DNA from 3 places in the Ensifer sp. PDNC004 genome. Region 3 is predicted to be linked to each of the others. Evidence: predicted binding sites of a transcription regulator. Region 3 holds the regulator's gene; each other region holds the start of a gene.
What was found. The regulator LexA, encoded in region 3, represses DNA repair genes until DNA is damaged. The targets are predictions, from matches to a motif close to TGTTCNNNNTGTGTTCNG.
Positions count from the first base shown of each region.

Region 1: a site for LexA is predicted at 5,916-5,933, ahead of recA (recombinase RecA). Genes of this name have one in related genera too.
Region 2: a site for LexA is predicted at 2,523-2,540, ahead of JVX98_RS20270 (DNA recombination protein RmuC). Genes of this name have one in related genera too.

Region 1 is NZ_CP070353.1:831,179-838,074, reverse strand. Features, by position in the region: gene JVX98_RS12015 (carbon-nitrogen hydrolase family protein) at 1-631, opposite strand, end outside; gene JVX98_RS12010 (GyrI-like domain-containing protein) at 840-1,691, opposite strand; gene alaS (alanine--tRNA ligase) at 1,874-4,537, opposite strand; gene recA (recombinase RecA) at 4,769-5,857, opposite strand; gene JVX98_RS11995 (carbohydrate kinase family protein) at 6,177-6,896, shown strand, end outside.
Region 2 is NZ_CP070353.1:2,472,516-2,479,411, reverse strand. Features, by position in the region: gene JVX98_RS20275 (ribokinase) at 345-1,244, opposite strand; gene JVX98_RS20270 (DNA recombination protein RmuC) at 1,297-2,490, opposite strand; gene def (peptide deformylase) at 2,642-3,166, shown strand; gene fmt (methionyl-tRNA formyltransferase) at 3,329-4,264, shown strand; gene truA (tRNA pseudouridine(38-40) synthase TruA) at 4,264-5,007, shown strand; gene JVX98_RS20250 (hypothetical protein) at 5,018-5,617, opposite strand; gene dapE (succinyl-diaminopimelate desuccinylase) at 5,604-6,797, opposite strand.
Region 3 is NZ_CP070353.1:978,700-985,595, forward strand. Features, by position in the region: partial or broken gene JVX98_RS12670 (ethanolamine ammonia-lyase light chain EutC) at 54-636, opposite strand; partial or broken gene JVX98_RS12675 (zinc-dependent alcohol dehydrogenase) at 628-816, opposite strand; tRNA gene JVX98_RS12680 (tRNA-Ala) at 1,196-1,271, shown strand; gene JVX98_RS12685 (hypothetical protein) at 1,423-2,025, opposite strand; gene JVX98_RS12690 (hypothetical protein) at 2,144-2,800, opposite strand; gene JVX98_RS12695 (hypothetical protein) at 3,101-3,397, shown strand; gene lexA (transcriptional repressor LexA) at 3,635-4,357, shown strand; gene JVX98_RS12705 (hypothetical protein) at 4,448-4,780, opposite strand; gene ligD (non-homologous end-joining DNA ligase) at 5,116-6,066, opposite strand; gene JVX98_RS12715 (hypothetical protein) at 6,504-6,896, shown strand, end outside.

The sequences.
Region 1 (6,896 bases), 150 kb from region 3:
GAAAATGGCACTCGATGCCGAGCGCGCAGCCGAAACGGATGCCATCGACCTCGAATGTCAGCGGGATCGTTCCGGGCGTATACATGAAAGAGATCTTGGTGTTGGACAGCATGCGCTCGTCATAGCGCGTCGCAATCGTTCCCTTGTCCGAGATCACATAGAGGCTGTTGTGCGGGCGGTGCGGTTCAGTGAGCTTGTGCACGGAGCCGAGTACTGTCCATAGGCCGAGCTCACGCGCCAGCATTCGTATTGCGTCATGCTCCTCGCGCAGAACCGCCCATTCGAACCGGTGCCAATCGGACGGGCCGATGTCGCGGGGACCGATTGAGGACATGATCCGTTTGTTCGGAAAACATGTCGCTCCCTCCGGGAAATGCACCAAGCGTGCCCCTGCCCGATGCGCCTGCCTCATGAGCTGGCGGATCCCTTCACCGGCATGGCGAAGGGCTGCCGTGTCGCGGGGATCATCCAAATAGGCAGATTGCACCACGGCCAGGCGCAGCGATTTGTCTTGCCGCAGCGCGCCGGTCGCCTCGGCGTCGCAAAGGTGCATGCGTGCGGTTGTGTAGGATTCGCCGGTCTTGGCGGCACGGGCGCGCACGCGGCGTTTGAAATTCCGGTTTTCAGTCATGACGGGCCTTTCGCGTCTCGGACAAGTTCCCCAGCAACCGGACCCGAAACGGTGGGACCAGGATTGCGACCCGAGACTGAAGTCCCTTTGCCTCCATGAAAGGATCGTGCTGGGGACGATCTTTGGAGGTTCGGCGCAGGCCACGCCGAACCAAAAGGTGCCGCCCGGCCGCTGATTCGTCAATTGCGGTGCAGTGCTCAGGTGTCCTTCACTTCAAAGGCAGGTAGATCTCGCTCAAAAGCTCGGTCGGTGCGACCTCCCGCGGATTGTTGAGATATTTCTCGAACATCAAGCTGTCGCGGATCTCGCGGCCGGACTGAGGCAGCCAGGTTCCGTAGAGCCATTGATAGGCTTTCGGCATGTCCGCATAGGGGCCCTTGTGGCGAAGCACCGCATAGCGGCCGCCGTCGAGATGCTGTGGCGTCAACGGCGCCTCCACCGGCATCGCCTCGCGCGCGCTGACGCCGGCGAAAGAGCGTAGCTTTTCGGTCGGCACCAGCTCCGGGTCGTCGAGATAAATGCCGATCATCTCCATGTCCGGCCGGAACAGTTGCCGCGAAAAGAGAGTGCCATAGAGCGTCTCGAATGCCTTGCCGATCTCCATATAGGAGCCGGTGTGAGCGACGCCGACGACGTCGAAGGCTTCGACCTCCTTGAGGGTGACTTCATACATGTCTGGAATTCCTTCCGTTGAAGCGGTTTCAAAGGCGACATGGCTTCCCTCTTTGCGGTATCGCGCCGGCGGCAGCCCGTAGGCGGCCTTGAACGTGCGGTTGAAGGATTGCAGATTGGGATAGCCAGAGCGCTGCGCGATCGTCTCAATGGGAAGTTCGGTCTGGGCGAGATCGGCCGCGGCCCGCTGCAACCTCAGCCGCTTGACCGTTCCGGCCAGCGTCTCGCCGTGAACGGCCCGGTAGATCCGATGCCAATGGTGCGGCGACAGGCAGGCAATCTCCGAGAGACGATCGAGGTCGAGATCGCCGTCGAGATGGCCGTAGATATAGTCGCTGACCCGGTGCAGGCGTCGTTCATAGGTCGCCCACGTTACCCGCTCTTCCATGTGCACCCTTTCGCGCTTTGCTCACGGATCGGTAGACCATAGATCAATTTGACAAATCCTGCGGAGTTGTCCGGCAGCTTTCGCAGAGGATTTGTGCGCCTCGGCGGGCTCGATAAGACCTGACGCAGCAAACAAAAAAGGGTGCCCCAACGGGCACCCTTTTCCTATTCTGTCGGTGGCAATCAGCCGGCGAGCGCGACGGCCACTGCCTCGATCGCTTCGGCTGCCTTGTCCCCGTCAGGGCCTCCGGCCTGGGCCATGTCGGGACGGCCGCCGCCGCCCTTGCCGCCGAGAGCGGCAGACGCGATGCGGACGAGGTCGACGGCGCTATGCTTCGACGTCAGGTCGTCGGTCACGGCAACGACGGCGCTGGCCTTGCCGTCACCGGAAACGCCGACGAAAGCGACGATGCCGGAGCCGAGGCTCTTCTTGCCGTCGTCGGCCAGGCTCTTCAGGTCCTTGGGCTCGACGCCCGAGACGACCTTGCCGAGGAAGCGGATGCCGGCAATGTCGCGGGCCGCGTCGGCAGAGCCTGCCTCGCCGCCGCCACCAAGCGCCAGCTTCTTCTTGGCTTCGGTCAGCTCGCGTTCCAGCTTGCGGCGTTCGTCGAGCAGCGCTTCGACGCGGCCGAGCACGTCGCCCGGCTGAACCTTCAGCGTGTTGGCGAGCGTCTTCACACGCTCGTCCTGCTCGTTCAGATAAGCGCGTGCCGCTTCACCGGTCAGCGCCTCGAGGCGACGAACGCCGGCGCCGACGGCGCTTTCCGAGACGACGCGGACGAGGCCGATGTCACCGGTGGCAGACACATGCGTGCCGCCGCAGAGTTCGACCGAATAGGCGCGGTTGGCCTTGGAGCCGTGAATGCCGCGGCCCATCGAGACAACGCGAACCTCATCGCCGTACTTCTCGCCGAAGAGCGCCATCGCGCCTTCGGCAATCGCATCATCGACGCTCATCAGGCGCGTGGTCACCGGCGAGTTCTGCACGATGATCTCGTTGGCCATCTCTTCGACGATCTTCAGCTCGTCGGCCGTCATCGGCTTCGGGTGGGAAACGTCGAAGCGCAGGCGCTCGGGCGCCACCAGCGAGCCCTTCTGGGCCACATGGGTGCCGAGCACTTCGCGCAGCGCCTCGTGCAGGAGGTGCGTTGCCGAATGGTTGGCGCGCAGGCGCGAGCGGCGCGCATGATCGACGTCGAGCTGGGCGGCGTCGCCGGTCTTGACCGTGCCTTCGGCGACGGTCGCGAAGTGGACGAAGAGCCCCTCGCCGCGCTTCTGCGTGTCAGTGACGGTGAGCTTGCCGCCCTCGACGGTGATCGTGCCGGTATCGCCCATCTGGCCACCCGATTCGCCGTAGAACGGCGTCTGGTTCAGGATAACCTGGACGGTGTCGCCCTTGGCAGCCGAGGCGACGACGGCGCCGTCACGCACGATCGCCTGGATCACGCCTTCGGCGGTCTCTGTGTCGTAGCCGAGGAAGTCGGTCGCGCCGTGCCTTTCCTTAAGCTCGAACCAGATGGTTTCAGTCGCAGCTTCGCCGGAACCGGCCCAGTTGGCGCGGGCTTCAGCCTTCTGGCGTTCCATAGCGGCCGAGAAAGCGTCGGTATCGACGGTGATGCCCTTGGCGCGCAGTGCGTCCTGGGTCAGGTCGAGCGGGAAGCCGTAGGTATCGTAGAGTTTGAAGGCGGTTTCGCCGTTGAACTGGTCGCCTTCCGACAGATCGGCAGAGGCATCGGACAAGAGGTTGAGGCCGCGCTCCAGCGTCTTGCGGAAGCGGGTCTCCTCGAGCTTCAGCGTCTCGGAGATCAGCGCTTCGGCGCGTACCAGCTCCGGATAGGCGCGGCCCATCTGGCCGACGAGCGCCGGCAGGAGCTTCCACATCAACGGATCCTGCGCGCCGAGCAGCTGCGCATGGCGCATGGCGCGGCGCATGATACGGCGAAGCACGTAGCCGCGGCCTTCGTTCGACGGCAGCACGCCGTCGGCGATCAGGAAGGCGGACGAACGCAGGTGGTCGGCAATGACGCGGTGGCTGGCGCGACGGTCGCCTTCGGCCTTGACGCCGGTTGCTTCTTCAGAAGCGGCGATCAGCGCGCGGAACAGGTCGATGTCGTAGTTGTCGTGCTCGCCCTGGAGAACGGCGGCGAGGCGCTCGAGGCCCATGCCGGTGTCGATCGACGGACGCGGCAGATTGACCCGCTCTTCCTTGGTGATCTGCTCGTACTGCATGAAGACGAGGTTCCAGATCTCGATGAAGCGGTCGCCGTCTTCATCGGCCGAACCCGGAGGTCCGCCCCAGATGTGGTCGCCGTGGTCGTAGAAGATTTCCGAGCACGGGCCGCAGGGGCCGGTATCGCCCATCGCCCAGAAATTGTCGCTGGTCGGAATGCGAATGATGCGGTCGTCGGAGAAGCCGGCGATCTTCTTCCAGAGATCGAAGGCCTCATCGTCGGTGTGGTAGACCGTGACCAGCAGGCGCTTGGCGTCGAGGCCGTATTCCTTGGTGATCAGGTTCCAGGCGAGCTCGATCGCGCGCTCCTTGAAGTAATCGCCGAAGGAGAAGTTGCCGAGCATCTCGAAGAAAGTGTGGTGGCGTGCGGTGTAGCCGACATTGTCGAGGTCGTTGTGCTTGCCGCCGGCGCGAACGCACTTCTGCGCCGTCACGGCCGTCGAATAGGGACGCTGCTCCAGGCCGGTGAAGACGTTCTTGAACTGCACCATGCCGGCGTTGGTGAACATCAATGTCGGATCATTGCGCGGCACCAACGGGCTCGACGACACGACCTCGTGACCGTTCCTGCGGAAATAGTCGAGAAAGGTCGACCGGATTTCATTCACGCCGCTCATCTTGCGTCCTATTCTTAAGCACCGATTCCGGCCCGGGTCCGGCCCACGCCGCGCCACTAAGCCATTGTCCCTAAACCCTGCAGCCGCCCTTGGTGACCACACCCTCCAACGCGCTGGGTCGCCGGAACCAAAGGCTTTTATCGCTCACATATCCGACTGTCCAGACGCCAGCAAAAAACCGGCCGCCCATGGGGCGACCGGTTCCTGGGTAAGCTCAGTGGACCGAGCGGCTTATGCTTCCGGCGGTTCGTCGCCGTCGTCCGCTTCCGGACCGCCATTCTCGAGGAACCGGTCGGCGATCAGGCCGGCGTTCTGGCGCAGCGCCGTCTCGATCTCGCGTGCGAGATCCGGATTGTCGCGCAGGAACGTCTTGGCGTTCTCGCGGCCCTGGCCGAGACGCTGGCTGTTGTAGGAGAACCAGGCGCCCGACTTCTCGACTATGCCGGCCTTGACGCCGAGGTCGACCAGTTCGCCGGTCTTCGATACGCCCTCTCCATACATGATGTCGAATTCGACCTGCTTGAAGGGAGGCGCCATCTTGTTCTTGACGACCTTGACGCGGGTCTGGTTGCCGACCACCTCTTCGCGCTCCTTGACCGAGCCGATGCGGCGGATGTCGAGGCGAACCGAGGCGTAGAACTTCAGCGCGTTGCCGCCGGTGGTGGTTTCGGGCGAACCGAACATCACGCCGATCTTCATGCGGATCTGGTTGATGAAGATGACCATGCAGTTCGACTTGGAGATCGAGGCGGTCAGCTTGCGCAGCGCCTGGCTCATCAGGCGGGCCTGCATGCCCGGCAGGCTGTCGCCCATTTCGCCCTCGATTTCAGCGCGCGGCACGAGCGCTGCAACGGAGTCGACGACGAGAACGTCGATCGCGCCGGAGCGCACCAGCGTGTCGGTGATTTCGAGCGCCTGCTCGCCGGTATCGGGCTGCGAGATCAGCAGGTTTTCAAGATCGACGCCGAGCTTGCGAGCGTAGACCGGGTCGAGCGCGTGTTCTGCGTCGACGAAGGCGCAGATGCCGCCCTTCTTCTGAGCTTCCGCAACCGTCTGCAGCGCCAGCGTCGTCTTACCCGAGCTTTCCGGGCCGTAAATTTCAACGATGCGGCCCTTCGGCAGGCCGCCAATGCCGAGCGCGATGTCGAGGCTGAGAGAGCCGGTCGAAACCGTCTCGATCTCAATGATGCTGTCCTTCCCACCGAGCTTCATGATCGATCCCTTGCCGAACGACCGTTCGATCTGGGAAAGTGCCGCTTCAAGTGCCTTGCTTTTATCCACCGATTTGTCCTCTACGAGCCGCAAAGAGTTTTGTGCCATTTGGTCCACCTTTAGGTTATTGAAGCTACCGAGGCAATGAAGCCGCCGCAGGAGTTTTTGTACATGTTTTGTTCCGTATTTGCAAGGGCGCGACAACACATTGAAAAACAATAGCTATCCACCATTCGTTCGATTCTTGTTCACGGAACGAAACCGGAGTTTTCGAATGTTGGCGCCAGCGCTTCGAACCTGCCCAGCAAGGCCCGGCCGATTCGTTGGCGCATGACCCTCCGGACGGGTCGGGCGCGTGGCGCTTCGCGATGCGGCATTGCAGGATGCCAACAGATATTCGGCCGATCGGCCAAGCAGAGGAACATTCATGACGCAAGCTGAGATCGTCGTTTTCGGTGGCGCGCATATCGACAGGCGCGGCCGTATATCGGGAACGACTGCGCCCGGATCGAGCAATCCGGGAAGCTGGTTCGAAGAAGCGGGCGGCGGTGGTTTCAATGCCGCGCGCAACATGGCGCGGCTTGGCCACAGCGTGCGCATGATCAGCACCCGCGGCGGCGATGCGGCCGGCGAGATGGTGACCGCAGCCGCGGCCGCCGCCGGCGTCATCGACAGCCCCCTCACCTTTCTCGACCGCCAGACGCCGAGCTATACGGCGATCCTCGAAAACGACGGCAATCTGGTGATTGCGCTTGCCGACATGGAGCTCTATCGGCTGTTCTCGCCGCGGCAGTTGCAGCGGCGCGCGCTGCGCGAGGTCATTGCCACGAGCCAGCTCGTTCTGACCGACGCCAACCTGCCCGAAGAAACCATTGCCGCACTTGCCCAGTCAGCTGCCGGCAACGGCCGCCTCGTCGCCGGCATCGCCGTTTCGCCGGCCAAGGTCATCCGCTACCGGCCGTGCCTCTCGCATCTCTCGTTCCTGTTCATGAACGAATCCGAGGCCCGGGCACTGACCGGCAAGGAGGCGGCCGAGGCGGATGAGTGGCCGTCGTTGCTGAGAAACGTCGGCCTTACGGGTGGCGTCGTCACACGCGGTGGCCGTGCCGTCGTCGCCTTCGACGGCGAAAACACCTGCGTTGCCGTT
Region 2 (6,896 bases), 1.5 Mb from region 3:
GGGAGGTTCGCAGGTTTTCACCTGCGGTGGACGCATTTCGCAATGGGGGTGAACTCCATCATGGAGCGTCAGATGCCGACCGGCATGTTGGAGACGACCAGGCGCTTTGGCCGGTTTTCTCACGGTCCTGAATAGACTGGAGATTCTTAAGATAGGGCCAACACGGACGCTGTTTTACGCATCGCTTGGATAAAATTGCGCGCAAAGTTTTACGTCCGCGACATCGGCTGTCCGGATTGCGCGAGCGGTCGTCGGAAGGGGGGAAACGATGCGGGCAAGGGGCCGGGAATAATGAAGACGGGCGAATATCGCCCGTCTCAAGCGTGCGCTTTTAGGTGCGGAATCTAGAGGCGCGATGCCACGTCCGCAGCGAGCGGGATCGAAGGCTGAGCGCCGCTCTTCAGGCAGGCGAGGGAGCCGGCGACTGCTGCGCGGCGCAGAGCGTCGGGGAAGGCGATGCCGGCATCGAGGCTGGCTGCGAGATAACCGCAGAAGGTGTCGCCGGCGCCGACGGTATCGACCGGCTCGATCTTCAGGCCCTTGGCGCGCTGGATCTCGCCCTCATGTACGGCCACCACGCCTTCGGCGCCAAGCGTGACGATGACCGTCTGGCCGGTCTCCGCGTGCAGCGCCTTCATCGCTTCTTCGCGCTCAGTGCTCCCGATACCGCTCTTGCCGGCCAGCAGCTCGAATTCGGTTTCGTTGGCAATGACGATATCGGCCATGCGGCCGAGGCGGGCTGCCTCCGGCGTCAGCGGCGCGATGTTGATGACAGAGCGCACGCCCTTCTGTTTGGCGGCGGTGAGCGCCTTTTCGACCGAGGCGGCCGGAATTTCGAGCTGCAGCATCAAGGTGTCGCCGGGCTTCATGCCATCGACTGCCTTTTCAGCATCGGCCTCATTGACCGTCGCATTGGCGCTGGCGACGACGACGATGACATTTTCGCCGTCACCGCCGACGAGGATATGCGCGGTGCCGGTCGGTTCGCTGACTGTCTTGGTCAGCGACAGGTCGGCGCCGGCACCCTTCAGCAGTTCGAGCGCGCCGTCGGCAAAGCTGTCCTTGCCTACCGCGCCTGCCATCTGCACCGTGGCGCCGGCGCGCCGTGCGGCCAGCGCCTGGTTTGCGCCCTTGCCGCCGGCGGCGGTCGAGAAGCCGGTGCCGGCGACGGTTTCGCCGGGCTTCGGAAGGCGTGCGGTGGTGGCGATCAGATCCATGTTGATGGACCCAAAAACAGTAATCATGTGTAGGTATCCTGTCGGCTTTGCGAATTGGGCCGGAGAGTGCCCGACAGCCTCAGTCCTCGTCAACCACCCGCAGGCGCAATTGCCCGACGCGATTGTCGACCGGGGCACGTGGTTCACCAGCGTCCCGTGTGCCGCCTTCCGCTTGCAATTCGAGGGCCTCTATCTTGGCGCCGCGGCGGGTCAGCTTGCTGGAGGAAACGAGGATGTCCTCGACATCCTTCTGGCTCATGGCGAAATGGCCCTGCAGCTTGCGCACACGCTCGTCGAGACGGCCAAGGTCCTCCATCAGCCGCGCGACTTCGCCCTGGATCAGGTGCGCCTGCTCGCGCATGCGCGCATCCTTGAGGATAGCCTGGATCACCTGGATCGACAAAAGGAGCAGAGAGGGCGAGACGATGACGATCCGCTGGCGGTGTGCCTTCTGCACGATCGCTTCGAAATGCTCGTGGATCTCCGCAAAGATCGATTCCGAGGGGACGAAGAGAAAGGCGGTGTCCTGCGTTTCACCCGGGATCAGATATTTGCCGGCGATATCGCGCACATGCGTTTCCATGTCGCGGCGAAAGAGTTGGGCGATCTGCTGGCGGCGTTCCGGGGTCGGCGCGTCACGCATTGCGTTCCAGGCTTCGAGCGGAAATTTTGCGTCGATGACCAGGGGCGGCTGGCCGTTCGGCATGCGGATGGTGCAGTCGGGCCGCACCCCGTTCGACAGCGTCGCCTGGAATTCGAAGGCGCCCATCGGCAGCCCGTCGGCGATGATCGCTTCCATGCGCGACTGGCCGAAGGCGCCGCGCGTCTGCTTGTTCGAGAGGATCGCCTGAAGCCCGGCCATATCTTTGGCGAGCGATTGGATGTTGTTCTGGGCCGTGTCGATGACCGCGAGGCGCTCCTGCAGCCGGCGCAGGTTTTCATGCGTCGCCTTGGTCTGCTCGCTGATCGAGGTACCGATGCGGTGGGTCATGCCGTCGATGCGCTGGCTGAGCGTCTGGTTGAGCTCCGCCTGCCGGGCACCGAACACCTCGGCCATCGCCGCGACCCGCCCCTGCATCTCCGTCTGGGCGGCCAGCAGCATTGCCATCTGTTCCTGCCGCTCGTCGTCGCGGGGATTGCGTCGGCGCGACAACGCTATCAGACCGGCAACGACGACCACAAGGCCGGCGGCAAGCACGAGATGGCCCAGGGTGATTGGCAGAGTGCCGATGAAAAACAGCGGCTGGGCGAAGGGAAGGGGCGCAGGTTCCATGCGCCGAGCCTAACAGATTCTCTCGCGAAGTGTAGATCAAAACAAGAACAGAAGCGCGTCGAGGTTAATGCCCGGCCAGGGGCGAACGGGTGCCGCAGGTGGCAAGGCAATTTCCTTGCGCGTCGATGGAAAGATCGGCTATGGGAGCATCATGACCATCAAGCCGCTCATCATCCTTCCCGATCCTGTGCTTCGCCAGGTTTCCACGCCGATCGAAACCGTCGACGCGGACGTCCGCCGCCTGGCCGACGACATGCTCGAAACCATGTATGATGCCCCCGGCATCGGCCTTGCCGCGATCCAGATCGGTGTCGCCAGGCGCATGCTGGTGCTCGACGTTTCGAAAGAAGGCGACGAGAAGACGCCGCTTGTCTTCATCAACCCCGAGATCGTCGCTTCGTCCGACACCTATTCGGTCTACGAGGAAGGCTGCCTGTCGATCCCGGATTATTACGCCGAGGTAGAGCGCCCCGCTGTCATCACCGTCAAGCATCTGGACCGCGACGGCAAGGAACAGACGATCGAGGCCGATGGCCTGCTCGCCACCTGCCTGCAGCATGAGATCGACCACCTGAACGGCGTGCTGTTCATCGACCATATCTCCAAGCTCAAGCGCGACATGGTGATCCGTAAGTTTACCAAGGCCGCCAAGACGCGCGGCGCCAAGGCGATCTGAGCCTTCGATCGCGGACGATCGCGCGAAAGCTTGAAGGCGGGAACCCTTTGAACATTCCAGGAAGTGCGTGAAACGGCTTTCCTGAAATTGTCCTGTTTTAGAGAATGAGATCATTTCGCCGTTTCCCCGCATGAAGTGATCTGAGAGGACGGAGTTACCGCCTTGTCGCTTCGCATCATCTTCATGGGCACGCCGGAATTTTCGGTGCCGACACTGGCGGCACTTGCCGAGGCCGGCCATCAGATCGTCGCCGCCTACACCCAGCCGCCGCGGCCGGGCGGCCGTCGCGGGCTCGACCTGCAGAAGTCGCCGGTGCACCAGGCGGCCGAGTTGCTCGGCATTCCGGTGCTGACGCCGGTCAACTTCAAGGACGAGGCGGACCGCCAGACCTTCCGTGATTTCGACGCCGACGTCGCCGTCGTCGTCGCCTATGGGCTGCTGCTGCCCGAGGCCATTCTCGCCGGCACCAAGCTCGGCTGCTACAACGGCCACGCCTCGCTGCTGCCGCGCTGGCGCGGGGCAGCGCCCATCCAGCGCGCGATCATGGCTGGCGACCATGAGACCGGCATGATGGTGATGAAGATGGAAAAGGGGCTCGATACCGGCCCGGTGGCGCTTACCAAGACGGTCCAGATCGGCGAGACGATGACGGGGGGCGAATTGCACGACCGACTGATGCAGGTCGGCGCCAGCCTGATGCGGGAAGCGATGGCGAAACTCGAGGCCGGCGATCTGCCGCTCACGGTCCAGGCGGAGGACGGTGTCGTCTACGCCCAGAAGATCAGCAAGAACGAAACCCGCATCGATTTCGCCCGTCCCGCCCGCGCGGTGCACGACCACATCCGCGGCCTGTCGCCGTTCCCGGGCGCCTGGTTCGAGCTTGAGATCGCCGGCAAGCCGGAACGCATCAAGGTGTTGAACTCGCAGCCCGCTTCCGGCGCGGGCGAGGCCGGCACGGTGCTCGACGATAATCTGACGATTGCCTGCGCCGAGGGCGCCGTTCGGCTCACCCGATTGCAGCGCGCCGGCGGCAAGGCGTTGGACGCGGCCGATTTCCTGCGCGGAACGCCGGTGGCGCCCGGCACGAGGGTCGGCTGATGCCGCGGTTCAAGCTGACCGTCGAATATGACGGCTCGGACTATGTCGGCTGGCAGCGGCAGGACAACGGAGAGTCCGTGCAAGGGGCGATCGAAAAGGCGATCCTGTCGCTGACCGGCGAGACCGTATCGATCCGCGGCGCCGGCCGTACCGATTCCGGCGTGCATGCCAGCGGCCAGGTCATGCATGCGGACCTTACGCGTCCGTGGAAGCCCTATACGCTGCGCAACGCGCTGAACGCCCATCTGGGGCTTGCGGGCGAGCGGGTGGCGATCCTCGAGGCCGAGGAAGTGTCCGAGGAATTCGACGCGCGCTTCTCGGCGCTGCGCCGGCATTATCTCTACCGCATCATCTCACGGCCGGCACCGCTGGCGCTTGAAGCCCGGCGCGCCTGGTGGGTTCCGAAGCCGCTCGACCATGAAGCGATGCACGCGGGCGCCCAGCGCCTCGTCGGCCATCACGACTTCACCACCTTCCGCTCCGCCCATTGCCAGGCGGCAAGTCCGGTGCGCACGCTCGATCGGCTGGACGTCGCGCTTGTCGCCGGCGTCATCGAGATCCGCGCGACGGCGCAGAGTTTCCTGCACAACCAGATCCGCTCCTTCGCCGGCTCGTTGAAGCTGGTGGGCGAGGGCAAATGGACGCCTGACGATCTGCAGGCAGCGCTTGAAGCCCGCAACCGCAAGGCCTGCGGCCCCGTCGCCCCGCCCGATGGGCTTTATTTCCTTCAGGTGGACTACTGATCCCGACGTCTTAGCTCGTCGGGATCAGGCCGAAGAAGCGCTGCAGGAGATCGCCGATCATCATCGACGGCAGCAGGAAGAGCGCGGTCAGCGCCGAAGCAAGCAGCGTCTGGTTGCCGGTCACCATCCGCAACAGCCGGAAGAGCACCGCAACGCTGATGACGAGCAGCGTCAGCCAGATGAAGCTCGTCAGCCCCTGGCTCCCGGGAATGACGACGCGGATCGCTGCCGGTAGCGCCATGGCGTAGGAGAGCGGCACCGAGAGCCAGTTGGTGGTGACGACGATCGGTACCACCGCTCCGGCAAAGCCGAGCGGTCGCGAGAGAATGGCGATCAGCACCAGCGGCAAGAGCCAGCTGACAAGATCGACGACGAGCAGCTTGAAGATGAAGCCGATGCCGATCGTGGTGCCGTCAGGCATGACCGAGAGGTAATAGAGCCGCCAGGACGCCCAGGTGACGGCGATCGCTGGCAGGCACCAGAGCATGGACGTGAACGAGCGCCAGAGGCCGCTCTCGCTGAAATCGAACCAGCGGAAGCCTTCTTCGTTACCCTGCGCCAGGAGCCAGAGCCCCCGGATATAGGCAAGCACCTCATCAAGCAGAGGCATGGCCGAACCAGCTGAAGATGAAGGTTTCATAGATGTTGGTCAGCGTCTCGAGGTCGGCGACGGCGACCCGTTCGTCGACCATGTGCATGGTCTGGCCGACGAGACCGAATTCGACCACCGGGCAGTAGTCCTTGATGAAGCGCGCATCCGAGGTGCCGCCGGTTGTCGACAGCTTCGGCTGACGCCCGGTGACGGCCTCAACCGCGCCGGAGAGCGACGAGATCAGCGCATTGTTGCGCGTGAGGAACACGTGGCTCGGGCGCTCGGCCCAGACGATTTCGTAGCGGACGGGCGCGCGGTCCGGACGCAGGCTGCCGCTTGCCGCGGCACGGTCGAGCCGGGAGATGATCTCCGCCATCAGGCTTTCCGCCGTCCAGGTATCGTTGAAGCGGATGTTGAAGGCAGCCGTCGCCTTGGCCGGAATGACGTTGACGGCGCCGTTGCCGACATCGATCGTCGTCACTTCCAGATTGGAGGGCTGGAAGCTCTCGGTGCCGTTGTCGAAGGGCGGGTCCATCAGCGCCTGCGTCAGCTGCAGTATGCCGCGCACGGGGCTGTCGGCAAGGTGCGGATAGGCCGCGTGGCCCTGCACGCCGTGAACGGTGATGCGCCCGGAAAGCGAGCCGCGCCGGCCGATCTTGATCATGTCGCCAAGCTGATCCGGGTTGGTCGGCTCGCCGACGAGGCACGCATCCCAGCGCTCGCCCTTGTCGGCCGCCCATTGCAGGAGCTTGGTGGTGCCGTTGATCGCCGGTCCCTCTTCGTCGCCGGTGATGAGGAAGGAGACCGAGCCTTTCGGGGCGCCATGCTTTTCGACATGGCGGGCGATTGCCGCGACGAAGCACGCGATGCCGCCCTTCATGTCGACCGCGCCGCGGCCATACATCTCGCCGCCGGCAATGTCGGCAGAAAACGGTCCGTGGCTCCAGGCCGCCTCGTCGCCGACGGGAACGACATCCGTATGGCCGGCGAACATCAGATGCGGGCCTTCGGTTCCGAGCCGCGCGTAGAGGTTTTCGATATCGGGCGTGCCGGCCTCCTTGGCCATCACGCGGTCGACCGCGAAACCGAGCGGCTTCAGCATGGCTTCGAGCGCGGAAAGCGCGCCGCCTTCGGCCGGGGTGACCGAGGGGCAACGGATGAGGGTAGCGAGATTGGCGATCGGATCGGTGGAGGTCATTTAGCGTTATGCCGTCTGCATGGCCATGAGAGGCCTTGGGAATGGAGGTGCTGGTTTATCCGATCGCCAGCAAACTGTCACGCAAGATGGCGACCTGTT
Region 3 (6,896 bases):
CCGCCGACGCCGCCGGACAGCGAGTGCCTTGTTGCCCTACAACGCGTTTAGGGTCACCCGAATCGCCGGCTGCTGTTGACGTCCTTGCCGATGATCTCCCGGATAATGGTCAGGGTTTCCTTGGCCGCCTCCTTGGGCGCAACTGCCGTATCGGCGACGTTGCCGACCAGCTTCGTCATGTCGTGATCGATGTCCTTCTCCGCCCAGCGCTTTCCTTTGGCGACGGTAATGTAGACCGAGTAGGCGTGGTGCATGGTTCCGGGCCGCTCGCCGATGATGTGGAGAATTCCTCGAAACGTGTTGGGATCGGCCTCGGCAAACAACGTCTCGCCGATCCTATAGCCGGCCCGCACTCTGCCGCTGGTCACCAGGATGTTCTTGTCACTCACCGAGACGCCGGCATCGCCGAGCAACCTGCGCATTTCCTCCAGATAGGGCGAAAGATGGCCCTCATCCATGATGGCCTTGGCGTTCAAACCATCTGAAATGACGATCTGGCCCATGGGCATATCGCCTTTCCGCGACGTCCTGATCGGCTTCGATAGCCTTGATTGAGTCCGGGCTCAGCGTTTCACCGGTGGTCGGGTGCGCGATGTAGTCGTTCCTATCCTTGGACAGGGTGCGAACCGGGACGACACTGAGACTGGGTTTTACCGGCCAGTCTCCGTTTGCGGCATGGAGATCGGTATGGCACACGCCCGTTGCTTCGTATTTGACCAGGATCTGCCCCGACTGCGGCGTGGGCACCGCCAATTCGTCGATCATCAGCGGTGCGCCGAATTGCCGGACCACGGCCGCCTTCATCATTTGAGCCATTTGCCAATCCTCCTCCAATCGCCGGGCCACGGAGAGGTTTCTGATGGGAACAGCGGGCCGGCAGTGGCCTATCTCACATACGAAATTCGTGTAATTGGCGCGGGCATCGTGGCGTTCACAAGCATGGCCCGGACGGCATTTCATGGTTGGCGTGTACCGCCGACACTTCAACGAGGCTCACGGAGCGCCATCGTCCGGTTGCAGGGTAAACCCGCCGGCAGAGTTCGACAATGGGTGGAGTTCAGAAGCGGTTCAGAGAACGACGCCTCGCTTCGCCTAGCCGGATCGAGCAACACTTATCGGGCAACGACGTTCGAGCGGGCGTGCTGGCGCGCGTCTATTGACAGGCTCGGCGGCCGTCGTGTTGACTGGATGGCACGGGGCCGTAGCTCAGTTGGGAGAGCGCCGCAATCGCACTGCGGAGGTCGAGGGTTCGACTCCCTTCGGCTCCACCAAGGCAAACAGAATTGAGCCAATTGCCGAAGCACTGCAGGAGCGGCTGACTTGTAATCAGCAGATCGCAAGTTCGAGTTTCTCTGGGGACAACACTCGTCCCGGCCACCGCCCGGCCTTCGCGCAACAACGCCCGCTCACGCGCCCCTGTTTTCAGAGGCTGAACGGATCCCGTGCCGAGCGTTTCCCGCTCGGTGCATTGAACGGATCCGCCTTCTTCTCCTTGGACTTGCGGCCTTCGTCGGCGATGATCTCGTCGACTGCCTTCTGGCACTTCATCAGCTCTTCGGCCGCGGGGCCAGTGCCGCGCAGGCTGAGATTGGCGATCACGCGATCTTCGAACGCGATGGCCAGGCCCCGCTTGCGCACGAAGCCCGTCAGGAACTCGGCGTCGGTGACGTTCACGAACAGAAACTTTCCGCTCGCATCGCCAGCAGCGGTCGCCGAAGCGCTCCAGGGCTCGGTCTTGTCGAAGCGGAACGTCAGGTCGTATTCCTTGCCGACCTCGAGCGACCGCCAGTCGTCGCTGGCAAAGCCCATGTAGAGCGGCGACTCGGAGCCCTTGGGATAGAACCCGAGCCGCAAGGTGACGCCGCCGTCGAATTCCGACGATATGAAGCAGGAGCCCTCCATCGAGGTGTCGGATGCAACGGTCCAACCGTCGACGTCCTTCCACTTGATGATTTCGGACTCCTCGGCCGCGGCCGATCCCGCGGCGATCAGACAGCTTACCAATCCGACCAGCAATCTACGCATGCAAAACCCCCGTTTGCCCGCATTTTGATAGGTACCCGCGCCGCTGTCGAGGGTACCGAGCCCGATACCAGCAACATTTTAGGAATATTCACCTCTCTGCGGCAAGCGGACGCGCCCATCACATGGCGAAAGGATCTTTCGACGACTTGGTCTGGCCGCCACCGGCAAAGGGATCGTTGTTCGGGCCAGTGCCACCGGCGCCGGCAAAGGGATCGTTCGCTGCCCCCTGCCCGCCATTCGGGATCAAGGCGCTAACCGCCTCCTGACATTTGAACATCTCGCTCACCGCCTTCATCGAATCGCGCAGGCTGAGGCTCGCGACGACGCGTCCCTCGAAGGCCAGCGCCAACGTGTTCTTGCGAACGAATTCGGTAAAGAAGTCGGTGTTGGAAAAGTTCACGACGAGGGCCTTGGCGCCGGTAAGATCGACGCCGAATGCAACGGCCGGCCACTGGCGACCACGGTCGAGCTGCAAGGCGACGTCATATTCCCGCTGCGGCTCGATGGATTTCCAGTCGGCATTGCCGATCGAAAGAAACGCCAGGTTCGCCGACCCCCGCGGATAAAAGCCGATACGAAGGATCGCGCCTGCATCATAGCTCGTCGCGGCGTAACACGAGCCTCCCAGGGAAGGATCGGAACCCACCGTCCAGGCGTTGATCCGCTTCCAGATGTTCGAACGCCCATCTTCAGCAGACGCCGCTCCGGCCGTGAGCAACAGACCGAGCACCACCAACGACAATCTACGCATGCAATTACCCCACTTTCCACGCAAAGTTATCTTTTTTTGACCTCCTGTCGAGACGGTGAAGCCTCTTCCTCGCAGGGATTCTTGCGCATCCCCCACCCCCGACCCTAGAGCCGATACTGCCGGTGCGTTCTTCGCGCGTCGCAAGAGGAACGGTCAAGATGAACTCGAGGTGGAGCGGCTGGCGCAAATCAGACACAGCCTGCAGGCAAAGAGCTGTTGAACACGGCAGAGTGATCGCCATGCTTGCTGGACTTCGGAACGAAAGCACGGTTCACATCGTTACCCACCCTGTAGTGCCACCCCTTCATCAAGTGGACAATTCCCGTGCTTGCCGCCCTGCTTCTCGCTTCGATAGTCGCATCGCCCAATATGCCTGACGTCAAGCTCAGCGCCGCGACGGTGGATGAACTCCAGACCGATTTCGAACGGGCCGTGCCGTGCCATCAGATCGATGGACGCAACGTGTGGAAGGGCGCACTGGCGTTCTACATCCAGTCCTTCGTTTATGACGGCGACACACCCGTCGCGACCGACGCCGCCGACGCGGTGCTGCCGGAAGACAACAGCGCAGAGACGGTGAAGGAGTTCGAGGACGCCTGCTCGACCTCGCAAGCGACCTAAATCTCTCCTCATAGAGCCCCGTGATTCGCTCGAATCAGCTGCGCGACTGGCGTCATCCGGCGCGATTTTGGCACGCAACCGTCGCCGATAAGCGCCCTGCTCCCGCAAAAGTGACCGATCGGCACCCGCAGAAGCGGCCAATCGCCTGAATTCACGAAATTTTAGGCACTTGCGGAACACATATGGAACAGATAGTGTCTGTTCTTGATTTGTTTCACGCCTCTGGAGCGACGTGCCATGCTGACCCGCAAGCAACAGGAATTGCTTCTGTTCATTCACGAACGCATGAAGGAGTCGGGCGTACCGCCGTCATTCGATGAAATGAAGGATGCGCTCGACCTGGCGTCGAAGTCCGGCATCCACCGTTTGATCACCGCGCTCGAAGAACGCGGCTTCATTCGCCGGCTGCCGAACCGGGCGCGCGCGCTCGAAGTCATCAAGCTTCCGGAAGCCTACGCCGCCGGCCAGCAGCAGCCGCGCAGGGGCTTCTCGCCGAGCGTGATCGAAGGCAGCCTTGGAAAGCCGCCGGCGGCCGCTCCTGCTGCGCCGAAGCCCGCCCCGGTTGCCGAAAGTACGTCCGTTTCCGTCCCGGTGATGGGGCGCATCGCTGCAGGCGTTCCGATCTCGGCGATCCAGAACAACACCCATGACATCACCGTGCCGCTCGACATGATCGGCAGCGGCGAACATTACGCCCTTGAAGTGAAGGGCGATTCGATGATCGAGGCCGGCATCTTCGACGGCGACACGGTGATCATCCGCAACGGCAACTCGGCCAATCCCGGCGACATCATCGTGGCGCTCGTGGACGACGAGGAAGCGACGCTGAAGCGCTTTCGTCGCAAGGGCGCGTCGATTGCGCTCGAAGCCGCCAACCCCGCCTACGAGACGCGCATCTTCGGACCAGATCGCGTGAAGATCCAGGGCAAGCTCGTCGGGCTGATCCGCCGCTACCATTGAATTCCAGGCAGAACACCGAATCAAAAAAGAGCCTCGCCAAGGAAATTGGCGAGGCTCTTTCCATTTCGGGTGACCTGAAATCCAGATCGCCTATTCGTGGATCGTATATTCGCCGAGCTCGCAGAGATCCTGCGTGTCCTCGGTCGTATCGAGGGCCGAGCCCTCCTCGAATTCGAATCGCATGTCGTATTTGCAGACGTCCCGCCCGTCGGCAATGGTGATCTCCATGCTCTCGCCGGGGTTCAGGACCTGCCGACCGAAAACATCGTCTTCCCACTCATTGACGCCGACCGGCGACGTATAAAAGTTCGTCAGTACCACGCTGGTGTTGTTCTTCAGCTGGAAAACCAGGTCGTCAGCGTGCGCCTCAATAGCGGTCGCCGCAAAACACGCCAACGCCGTCAGGATCAGTCTCTTTTTCATTGATGCCATTGCCTCCGTTCTTAATGTTGACGGACGCTACCGATGCGGCTGATCTCAGCGGAGTCATCGCTCCCCCTCTACCGATTTCACCGAAGCGATAAGATCCGACGGAGGCATAGGAGACGTGGCTTGCGCGGACGTGGGGTCGCGAAACGACCCGCGCTGCCCTAGGGCAGAACGTCAAACCAACTTAAACGAGGTGAAAATATTGGAGGCCTCGCCCGGAACAGTAGAAATGCGAAATATCAATGGCTTGCGCGAGCGCGCTGCCACACTTGGCTGAAATATTTTCATTGAAAATTCAAAGGCGGCTGCCACACCCTGCCACACTTTTCTTACTCTGAATCGGTCCGCGGCAACTCGTCCAAGGTGAAGAGTGGCAATGCGTTGTCATCCCTTTGTTTCACGCCCTTGAAGGATGGATGCCGCAGCTTCCCGTCTTGTGTCCATGCCCGGTACTCGATGTCCGCGACGAGCAGAGGGTCGGTGAAGACGGCTCCCTTGCGCTTCAGCGCGACCGGCGGCCGCGTTGCCCGGATCGTGTCGAGCACCTTGCGCAGGTCCACCGATTCCTTATTGCTCCACCCGGTACCGCAGCCGCCGACATAGACGAAGTTGTCGCCCTTCCTCGCCGCCAGCAGCAGCCGACCGATGGCGCCTGGCATCGTCGAAGGCTCATAGCCGATGATCACGAAGGTATCGCGGCGCGCACATTTGATTTTCAGCCACTCCGGCTGACGGCCCGATCGATAGGGCTTGTCCCGGCGCTTGGCGACGATCCCCTCAAGGCCGAGTTCGCACGCCGCGCGGAAGAACTCGGCGCCGTCCGCCGCCACCTCCTCGGAGAACCGGATCGCGCCCATCATGCCGGCGACAATCGGCTCGAGCAATTGCCGCCGCTCGGACAACGGCAGCCACCGCAGGTCGCGACCGTCGAGACATAGCAGGTCGAAGGCATAGAAGATGATTTCGCTTGCGTCGTGCGCGCTGGGCTTCTTGCCGACCGCACGCTGCAGCAGCCCGAAATCTGACCTGCCTTGATCATCGAGGACGACGGCCTCGCCGTCTATGATCATGGGAGTGTGCCCGAGCTCGCGCGCCTCGGCGACGATCGAGCCGAACTTCGGCGTCCAGTCGTAGCCGCCCCGCGTTATCGCCCTCACCTCTCCGGGCTCGACATGAACCGCGAGCCGATATCCGTCCCATTTCACCTCAAAGGCCCAATCCGGCCCCTTCGGCGAGTTGTCGACGAGGGTTGCGACGCATGGCTCGACGCGCCGCGGCATCGGATCTGCTTGCGGCCCGGTTGACGGGGCTTTCTTCGCTGTTTTAGCCATTCCGCGTTAACGCAAGAAACAGCGAAAACGTCTAAGCCGCGCCTCGCCTTTGATCACCGTCGGCCGGCGGCATAAAGACGACGGCGACGCGCCGAGAGCCGCAGCGCGGGCAGCGCAGCCGGGAAGCGAGAATTGCAAGGGGAAAGTCGCGACCGCGCGTGGAAACGAGCGTCAGCATGTCGAGATCATAGCTCCAGGTGCACTCGCGAATAGATTTCAGGCCCTCGCGCTTGCCATAGGCACAGCGCGCCTTGAGGCGCCATCCGAGGCTGAAAGCTTCGCCAATTGTCTCGACCATTGGGTCGAAATAATATAAGAACAAACGAAGAACAACAATTGACGTTTGCGCTCCCCAGAATTCGGGAGAACCAGCAAAAGGCAGCACCGTGAGCGACGAGGGTACCGCGACAAGAAGATCGGCCGAGGGGCCGTGGGTTCACCTCTGCGAACAGCCCGGCTGTACGAAATGGGGCGGCTGGGGCTTCGCCATCGGCAAAGGCTCTTCGAACTGGTTTTGCTATGAACACAAGCCGGCAGTCTGGCCGCCGGCAAAGACGGCCTACCCCATGTCCGATCATAAAAACCTGGATCAAGGCATCTACATCGGCCTTGTGACCACGCGCGAGCCGATAAAGCGGGCGTTCGCCGGGACGGGCCAGTCGCGACGGCGAGAGAAAACTAGTGCCGCGGCAATCGCGCGCTCCATCGTTGAGAGCATCCTTAGAAACCACAGGATCGAGCGCGGCGGCGAGCCGGTAGACGAAGCCGAGATCATTGAC